One region of the Pantoea sp. XAF26B01_ASV70 genome, then DNA from elsewhere that is predicted to be linked to it. Evidence: predicted binding sites of a transcription regulator. Region 1 holds the regulator's gene; each other region holds the start of a gene.
What was found. The regulator PhoB, encoded in region 1, activates phosphate uptake and scavenging genes when phosphate is short. The targets are predictions, from matches to a motif close to CTGTCATAAAACTGNCNNAT.

Region 1 (3,266 bases):
GCGTCTGGCGGAACAGGGTGGTCATCTCGGCGATTTGCTCTGGTTGCAGCTCCTCATCCAGCGCCAGCCGGCGGGCAAAGACCTCCTCCACCTTCAGCTCACTCAGGGTTTCGTTGTCGAGCCGCGCCAGGTTCTGTTGCCGCTGTTCACGGCTGCGGCGGAGCAACAGGACTTCGACCGGCAGCGTGGCGGTCAGGGTTTCTACCTGACGCTGCAGATCGCTGAGGTACTCCTGGGTGGTGACTTCAATGTCGAGCCAGGTCGGCTTCTCCTGCTCTGCCGTGCTGAAGGCATTTAACTGTTCTGCAATCTGCGCCAGCGATCCTTTCAGCACCTGCATCGGCTGCGCCTGTGGCACCACCAGCGGCGTGACCGATTGCAGGCCGCTGGTGGTGAGTTCCAGCAGGAAGACGCTTTTTTCTGTGCCCAGCTCGTCAAAGCTCAGCGGAATCGGTGAGCCGCTGTAGCGGATATGCTCGCTGCCCGCGACGCGCTGGGCGCGATGAATATGCCCCAGTGCGATATAGTCAGCCGCGGGAAACGCGCTGGCCGGGAAGGCATCCAGCGTCCCGATATAGATGTCGCGCACCGAATCGCTCTGGCTGACGCCGACGGTGGTGAGATGGCCGGTGGCGATAATCGGCAGTGCATGGCCCAGCGCCTGGGCGGCGGTGAATCGCTGCTGATAGTGGTGGGCGATCGCTTCCAGCAGCGAGGTCTGCTTGTCGCGTCCCGACTGACCCGCCCGGCTGCGCAGGATATCGCGCGGCCGCAGATAGGGAATCGCACACAGCAGCGCGCCCGGCTCGCCCTGGCGGGTGTTGAGCAGCAGCACATCATCCTTCTCCTGCGGGGTGGCGATCACCCGGGTATTGAGACAGGCGAGCAGCTCACGCGACTCATTCAGCGTGGCAACGGAATCGTGGTTGCCCGCCAGCACAATCAGCTGACAGCCGCTGGGCTGCAGCGCCACCACAAAGCGGTTGAACATTTCGCGGGCGTAGCTGGGCGGTGTACCGGTATCAAACAGATCGCCTGCGATGATCAACGCATCCACCTGATGCTGTTCAATCTGGATCAACAGCCAGTCGAGAAATGCCTGATGTTCGGCTGCCCGACTTTTGTTGTAGAAGAACTGCCCCAGATGCCAGTCCGCAGTATGAATGATGCGCATGATGAGTCCCTGCCGTTGTGATTCGCCCGGCGATTATACTGGCTCTGCGGCCAAAGCAAAAAATTGTCGCTGCGCTGTCATAAATGATTACCAGTGAGGTTACAGGCAGGTTATGTTTTTCATAAAAGTGTCACAAATCTGACGCATAATGGCGCCGCGAATCTCAGTGACATCCGTCATAATCAGCAGGAGTAATAATGGCTAAGCGCATTTTGGTTGTGGAGGATGAAGCCCCCATCCGTGAAATGTTGTGTTTTGTTCTGGAGCAGAACGACTATCAGCCAATCGAGGCGGAAGATTATGACAGCGCCGTTGGCAAGCTGATTGAACCCTGGCCCGATCTGATTTTGCTGGACTGGATGTTACCCGGTGGCAGCGGTATTCAGTTTATCAAACATCTGAAACGCGAGGCGATGACACGCGATATCCCGGTGATGATGCTCACCGCGCGCGGCGAAGAGGAGGATCGGGTGCGCGGCCTGGAAGTGGGTGCCGATGATTACATTACCAAACCCTTTTCACCTAAAGAGCTGATGGCGAGGATCAAAGCGGTGATGCGCCGTATTTCGCCGATGGCCGTGGAAGAGGTGATTGAGATGCAGGGGCTGAGTCTGGATCCCTCCTCACATCGCGTGATGTCCGAAACCACGCCGCTGGAGATGGGTCCGACAGAATATAAGCTGCTGCACTTCTTTATGACCCACCCGGAACGCGTTTACAGCCGCGAACAGCTGCTGAACCACGTCTGGGGCACCAATGTGTATGTGGAAGATCGTACTGTCGATGTTCACATCCGCCGTTTACGTAAAGCGCTGGAAGTGTCCGGCCACGATCGCATGGTACAAACCGTTCGCGGAACAGGGTATCGTTTCTCTGCCCGCTACTAAACGGAGCCTTTACCGTGCTGGAACGCCTCTCCTGGAAGAGATTACTGACAGAACTGCTGCTGGTCTGTCTGCCCGCAGTGCTGCTGGGCCTGCTGTTCGGCGGTCTGCCCTGGTGGCTGCTACTGAGCGTGCTGACGGTGCTGTTGTGGCATTTTCACAATCTGATGCGGCTGTCGCACTGGCTGTGGCTCGACCGCACCATGACGCCACCAGCCGGGCGTGCCAGCTGGGAACCGCTGTTTTATGGTCTTTACCAGATGCAGCTCCGCAACCGGCGGCGACGGCGTGAACTGGGCAATCTGATTAAGCGTTTCCGCAGCGGTGCCGAGTCGCTGCCGGATGCGGTGATCCTGACCACCGAAGAGGGCACCATTTTCTGGTGTAACGGCCTGGCGCAGCAGCACCTGGGTCTGCGCTGGCCGGAAGATAATGGCCAGAATATCCTCAATCTGCTCCGTTATCCGGAGTTCTCGCGCTATCTTCGCCAGCGCGATTTCGACAAGCCGCTGACGCTGGTGCTGAACAACAAACTTCATATGGAGTTCCGCGTCATGCCCTACAGCGAAGGGCAGTGGCTGCTGGTGGCGCGTGATGTCACGCAGATGCATCAGTTGGAAGGGGCGCGCCGCAACTTCTTTGCCAACGTCAGCCATGAATTGCGCACACCGCTCACGGTGCTGCAGGGCTATCTGGAGATGATGAACGACTCGGTGATGAGCGAGCCTTCGCGCAGCAAAGCGCTGCACACCATGTCGGAGCAGACGCGCCGCATGGACAGCCTGGTCAAACAGCTGCTGACGCTATCGCGCATTGAAGCCGCGCCCGCAATCGATCTGAAAGAGAAGGTCGATGTGCCGGTGATGCTGAAACTGCTGCAGCATGAGGCGGCAACGCTGAGTGGTGGCCGTCACGACATCCATTTCCATACCGATCCCCATCTGAAAGTGTTCGGCAACGATGAACAGCTGCGCAGCGCCATCTCCAATCTGGTTTACAACGCGGTAAACCACACACCGGATGGCACGCGAATTGATATCAGCTGGCTGCGCGGCAAACAGGGGGCCATTTTCCGGGTGTGCGATAACGGGCCGGGCATCGCCTCAGAACATATTCCGCGTCTTACCGAGCGTTTCTACCGGGTCGATAAAGCGCGTTCGCGTGCGACCGGCGGCAGCGGGCTGGGGCTGGCGATAGTGAAACATGCT
Region 2 (3,266 bases), 1.2 Mb from region 1:
GCGAACAGGCTGAAGCCAATGCCCGCGCCAGCGATGTCGATGCGCTCTCTGCAGATACGATGGCGGCGCTGAAGCAGATCTATCAGGAGAAGATCGCACCTCACGTGCATCAGCGCTGGTAAATGCCTTACAACGCCTGGGCGCAGGCCCAGGCGGAACTCCACGCCCACTGGAAGTTATAGCCGCCCAGCCAGCCGGTGACATCAGCCACTTCACCAATAAAGTAAAGTCCCGGCACCGCACGCGCCTCCATCGTTTTCGAGGAGAGCTGTGTGGTATCCACGCCGCCCAGCGTCACTTCAGCAGTTCGATATCCCTCGGTGCCGTTTGGCTGAATGCGCCAGGCGTGCAGCGTCTGCGCCAGCTCGGTTTGCTGTTTGCTGTTGAGCTGCTTCAGGGTGATATCCGGCACCACCTTCAGCGTCTGCAATACTTCCACCAGACGCTTCGGCAGGATTTTCGCCAGGCTGTTCTTCAGGCTGAGATTCGGGTGTGCTTCACGCTGCGCCGTCAGAAACGCCTCAAGCGGCGTGGCAGGCGACAGATCGATGGTGACGAATTCTCCGGGTAGCCAGTAGCTGGAGATTTGTAACACCGCCGGGCCGGAGAGGCCGCGGTGGGTAAACAGCATCGCCTCTTTGAAGCGGGTGCCATCCTGCGCATCGATAGTGGTCTCCAGCGCGACACCTGACAGCGTCTGCAACTGCTCCAGCAGCGGTTTGTGCAGGGTAAAGGGCACCAGCGCCGCCCGCGTCGGAAAGACGCTCAGCCCGAACTGCTCCGCTATTTTATAGCCAAACGGCGTGGCACCCAGGCCAGGCATCGACAGACCGCCGCTGGCGATGACCAGCTTCTCCGCCTGAACCGTGCTGCCGTTAAGTTGCAGGGTATAGCCGCTTTCATCGCGCGCCACGCTGAGCACTTCACTGCGCAGCCGCAGGGTGACATTGCCTTTGTCACATTCGGCCAGCAGCAGATCGACAATCTGCTGGGCGGAGTCGTCGCAGAAGAGCTGGCCCAGGGTTTTCTCGTGCCAGGCGATACCGTGGCGGTTAACCAGATCGATAAAATCCCACTGGGTATAACGCGCCAGCGCCGATTTACAGAAATGGGGATTGTGCGACAGATACGCCGCCGGTTCGGTGTAGAGATTGGTGAAGTTGCAGCGGCCACCGCCAGACATCAGAATTTTACGTCCCGGCTTTTTGCCGTTATCCAGCAGTAACACGCGGCGTCCCCGCTGCCCGGCCTGGGCGGCGCAGAACAGCCCTGCGGCTCCGGCACCAATGATGATAACGTCAAACTGTTCCACTACGACTCGCTCACTTAACTGGAAAGGCGCAGATTGTAGTGATCTGCTCACTGAGACGCCAGCGTCAAAAAAATGCCGCAAATGTGTCATATTGTATCTGTCTAATATCTAACCCTTTTTCTCTGAGTTACCCTTACGCCTTACATCGAAAGGTTAAATTAGCGCTATATTTTCCTTTCCCATACAGCACGTTGTCGCGGATAATGCGCCGCGTTCATGTCCTCCAAAAATGGCGTAACGTTTATGCTACATCTGTTTGCTGGTCTAGACCTCAGTACTAGCCTGTTATTGGTTCTTGCCCTGCTGTTTGTATTGTTTTACGAAGCGATCAACGGTTTCCACGACACGGCCAACGCAGTTGCGACGGTCATCTATACGCGTGCCATGCGTGCCCAGCTTGCTGTGGTCATGGCGGGTGTATTTAACTTCCTTGGCGTGCTGCTCGGTGGATTGAGTGTCGCTTACGCTATTGTTCATATGCTTCCCACCGATCTGTTGTTAAATGTTGGATCGGCTCACGGTCTCGCCATGGTGTTTTCTATGCTGCTGGCGGCGATTATCTGGAACCTCGGCACCTGGTATCTCGGTCTGCCGGCATCCAGCTCCCATACGCTGATCGGCGCCATTATCGGTATCGGTCTGACCAACGCCCTGATGAGCGGAACCTCGGTGGTTGATGCGCTCAACATCCCGAAAGTGCTGAACATCTTCCTTTCTCTGATCCTGTCGCCGATTGTCGGCCTGGTGATGGCGGGCGGCTTAATCTTTATACTGCGTCGCTACTGGAGCAATACCAAAAAGCGTGCGCGTATTCATATGACGCCTGCTGACCGTGAGAAGATCGACGGCAAGAAAAAGCCGCCGTTCTGGACCCGTATCGCCCTGATTGTTTCGGCAATTGGCGTAAGTTACTCGCACGGTGCAAACGACGGTCAGAAAGGGATCGGCCTGATCATGCTGGTTCTGATTGGCGTGGCACCTGCTGGTTTCGTGGTGAATATGAATGCCTCCGGTTACGACATCACGCGAACCCGCGATGCAGTCAATCACCTGGAGCAGTATTATCAGCAGCATAACGCCTCGCTGACCCACATCATCCAGATGGCACCGCCTAAGCTGCCAACGCCGGAAGAAGTGCCAGCAAGCAGCCCGCAGGAGTTCCACTGTGACAGCGCGCGCGCATTACAGGCGGTACAGGGTGCGCAGGTGTTGCTGAATAACCTGCAGAGCTACGATCAGCTGACGGTTGATCAGCGCGGTCAGATGCGTCGTCTGCTGCTGTGTATCTCCGATACCGCTGATAAAGCGGCTCGTCTGCAGGAAACCTCGCCAGATGACAAACGCTTCCTCAATAAGCTGAAAAGCGACCTGCTTGGCACCATCGAGTATGCGCCTATCTGGATTATTGTGGCCGTCGCGCTGGCGCTGGGCATCGGCACCATGATTGGCTGGCGTCGTGTTGCCACCACCATTGGTGAGAAGATTGGTAAAAAAGGCATGACCTATGCGCAGGGAATGTCAGCACAGGTGACAGCAGCGCTGTCGATTGGCGTCGCCAGCTATACCGGCATGCCCGTCTCCACCACGCATATCCTCTCCTCATCGGTTGCCGGTACCATGCTGGTCGACGGTGGCGGGCTGCAGAGCCGGACCATCAAGAACATCGCCATGGCGTGGATCTTCACCCTGCCGGTCTGTATTCTGCTGTCAGGTTCGCTCTACTGGATTGCCTTAAAACTGGTGTGATGCCAGCAAAAAAAAGGGCGACGCAAGTCGCCCTTTTTTAATGCCAGATCGCCAGCGCCACCAGACTGATGACCACCAGTCCGCACAGCGCACTGGTCAGCATAAACTGCCCACGCACCCGCTCGCAGCGCCGGATAAACTCATCGTCGTGATGATCAAGATAGCGCTTTGCCCAGATATAAGTGACCAGCCGCACCTGCTTGCTCGG
Region 3 (3,266 bases), 1.8 Mb from region 1:
GCAGGGCAGAGCGGGTGACGCCGTTGGGGAAGAAGCGATCGGCAAAGTCGCGCGACGCTACAAACAGGTAGTCGAGCGCACCGAGCTGATCCACCAGGCAACTGGGCAGCGGCTGCGGCTGAATACTCACCGCACCCACCACTTCACCACGACGCAGACGCTCCTGGGTGCGGGTTTCATCTTCGACCTGCAGATTCAGGCGTACAGGGGAATCTGCCAGCACATCTTTCAGCGCAGGCAGCAGCCAGGTCGCCAGACTGTCGGCATTGACCGCCAGCGACAGCAGCAGTGGCGTGGTGCCACTGTTCTCATCGCCCAGCCACTCCTCTTCCAGCAGTTCCACCTGGTGCAGCAACGCCAGCAGTTTCTGACCCTGTTCGGTCGGACGTGGTGGCACGGTTCGCACCAGCAGCGGCTGACCAAACAGATTCTCCAGCTGCTTGATACGCTGTGAAACCGCTGACTGGGTGATACATAATTTTTGAGCGGCACGCTCAAATCCGCGTTCGCGGATCACTGAATCCAGCGCCTGAAGCGTTCGATAATCCGGGCGTTTCATTATTCTTCTCTCTCCTTCAGGATGGATGTCACTATGCCACAAAAGTATCACCTGTGATGGCTCTCTTGTTTTTTGTGGGCTGGCTTCCAAAGCGATAAATCCACGTCGGTCAGCCGAGCATTTTCAGCAAGCCTTGTTTTATACTACGCGCACTTCGTTGTCGCACAGGTTTTAAACATACCATGACCCAGGATGAACTGAAAAAAGCCGTTGGCTGGGCTGCACTTGAGTACGTGCAGCCGGGCACCGTTGTTGGTGTGGGCACCGGATCCACCGCTGCCCACTTTATCGATGCGCTTGCCACGGTCAGGCATCAGATTGAAGGTGCCGTCTCCAGCTCGGATGCCTCAACCCAGAAGCTGAAGAGCCTAGGTATTCAGGTGTTCGACCTGAACGAGATTGACCTGCTGTCGGTGTACGTAGATGGCGCGGATGAGATCAACCCACAGATGCAGATGATCAAAGGCGGCGGCGCGGCGCTGACGCGCGAAAAGATCGTGGCCGCCGTGGCTGAAACCTTTATCTGTATCGCTGACGCTTCAAAAGAGGTCGATGTGCTGGGCCGTTTCCCGCTGCCGGTCGAGGTGATCCCGATGGCGCGCAGTTATGTGGCGCGTCAGTTGGTGAAAATGGGCGGCTTGCCTGAGTATCGTCAGAACGTGGTCACCGATAACGGCAACATTATTCTCGATGTGCATAATCTGCGCATTCTCGATCCCATTGAGCTGGAAAAAACCATCAACGCCTTGCCTGGCGTCGTTACCGTGGGCCTTTTTGCCGCGCGTGGTGCCGATATTGCACTGATTGGCGGGCCTGATGGCGTGAAAACCATCAAAAAATGATCTGTCCGGCGTCGATGCGGCGTCGGTTATTTCTGCCTGCAAATCATCTTTTCTCGCTGCGGTGAAATTTGGTGACTTATGTCACATAACCGTCATCGGCAGCGGGTTCGTTCTCTCTTCCAGTCCGACCTCCTTATTTTGTCCGGCAATGTGCTGCCGTCAGCCGCTGCCGTGCTGGCGGCCGGGCAATCGTTTGTATTGCCCGACGCGATTTTTTTGATATTTTGACAGAAGGCTGGCTTATGGTAGTCCTCATTGAATGCTGAATAGGATCGGGAAATGGCAAAGGTATCACTGGAAAAAGATAAGATTAAGTTCCTGCTGGTGGAAGGTGTCCATCAGAGCGCGCTGGAGAACCTGCGGGCTGCAGGCTATACCAACATCGAATTCCATAAGGGCGCACTGGACTCCGACGCGTTAAAAGCATCGATCCGTGATGCACACTTTATTGGTATCCGTTCCCGCTCCCAGCTCACTGAAGAGATTTTTGCGGCGGCTGAAAAGCTGGTCGCCGTTGGCTGTTTCTGTATCGGTACCAACCAGGTTGATCTGCAGGCGGCTGCCAGCCGGGGTATTCCCGTGTTCAATGCGCCGTTCTCAAATACCCGCTCGGTTGCGGAGCTGGTGATTGGTGAGATGCTGCTGATGCTGCGTGGCATCCCGGAAGCGAATGCGAAAGCACACCGTGGCATCTGGAATAAGATTGCCAAAGGCTCATTTGAAGCGCGTGGCAAAAAACTGGGTATTATCGGTTACGGCCATATCGGAATGCAGCTGGGCGTGCTGGCAGAAAGCCTGGGTATGCATGTTTTCTTCTACGACATTGAAAATAAGCTGCCGCTGGGTAATGCCACGCAGGTACGCCATCTGGCCGATCTCCTCAACATGAGCGATGTGGTCAGCCTGCACGTGCCGGAAACCGTCTCTACACAGGATATGATTGGTGCAGAGCAGCTGGCGCAGATGAAGCCTGGCGCGCTGCTGATTAACGCCTCACGCGGCACGGTGGTGGATATCCCGGCGCTGTGCGATGCGCTGGCCAGCAAGCATGTGGGTGGCGCAGCCATCGACGTCTTCCCGAGCGAGCCAGCTACCAACAGCGAGCCGTTTATCTCTCCACTGAGTGAGTTCGACAACGTGATCCTGACGCCGCACATTGGCGGCTCGACGGAAGAAGCGCAGGAGAACATCGGCATTGAAGTGGCGGGCAAGCTGGCGAAATACTCCGATAACGGCTCGACCCTGTCGGCGGTGAATTTCCCCGAAGTGTCACTGCCGATTCACGGTATCAGCGCCAGTCGTCTGCTGCATATCCATGAGAACCGCCCTGGCGTGCTGACGGCCATCAACCAGATTTTTGCCGAGCAGGGCATCAACATCGCCGCCCAGTATCTGCAAACCTCGCCGTTTATGGGCTATGTGGTGATCGACATTGATGCAGAGCCGGAAGTGGCTGAGAACGCGCTGCAACTGATGAAGGCGATTCCGGGTACCATTCGCGCCCGTCTGCTTTACTAAGCGCTACCAACCTGAACAGGCGCTTAGTCGCGTCTCTTCAGGTAGTTAATACAGGCTGTCCCGATTTGCTGTAAGACCGAGACTGCGAAGGGAACACGGTCAGATCGGAAAGATGCAAAAGCCGCCATCCATGGCATGCCCGGCCCGCGCGATTACGCACCTCATCCCTGAGGTGCGCCCGTAACCGGGCCAACGCGTTGCGTTGTTTAAAAACGCTCCCGGCGTTTTTATTCGGGCGGCGGGACGCTTTCCTCTTCTGACCATGTTCCCTGCGCGTTAAGCTATTTCATTGCTGCCAGATGCGCCCAGGTATGGGTTTTCACTTGTCTGCAAAAGCGACTCTTCTA

Region 2: pitA (inorganic phosphate transporter PitA) is a predicted target of PhoB. The motif match lies at 1,374-1,393, and genes of this name have one in related genera.
Region 3: serA (phosphoglycerate dehydrogenase) is a predicted target of PhoB. The motif match lies at 1,480-1,499, and genes of this name have one in related genera.

Annotation. Positions count from the first base shown of each region.
Region 1 is NZ_CM137251.1:3,251,406-3,254,671, reverse strand. It holds gene sbcD (exonuclease subunit SbcD) at 1-1,174, opposite strand, end outside; gene phoB (phosphate response regulator transcription factor PhoB) at 1,372-2,061, shown strand; gene phoR (phosphate regulon sensor histidine kinase PhoR) at 2,076-3,266, shown strand, end outside.
Region 2 is NZ_CM137251.1:282,688-285,953, reverse strand. It holds gene ACX8ZY_RS01325 (aldo/keto reductase) at 1-122, shown strand, start outside; gene ACX8ZY_RS01320 (BaiN/RdsA family NAD(P)/FAD-dependent oxidoreductase) at 128-1,312, opposite strand; gene pitA (inorganic phosphate transporter PitA) at 1,556-3,058, shown strand; gene uspB (universal stress protein UspB) at 3,096-3,266, opposite strand, start outside.
Region 3 is NZ_CM137251.1:859,133-862,398, forward strand. It holds gene ACX8ZY_RS04125 (LysR family transcriptional regulator ArgP) at 1-559, opposite strand, end outside; gene rpiA (ribose-5-phosphate isomerase RpiA) at 742-1,401, shown strand; gene serA (phosphoglycerate dehydrogenase) at 1,681-2,919, shown strand; gene ACX8ZY_RS04140 (5-formyltetrahydrofolate cyclo-ligase) at 3,264-3,266, opposite strand, start outside.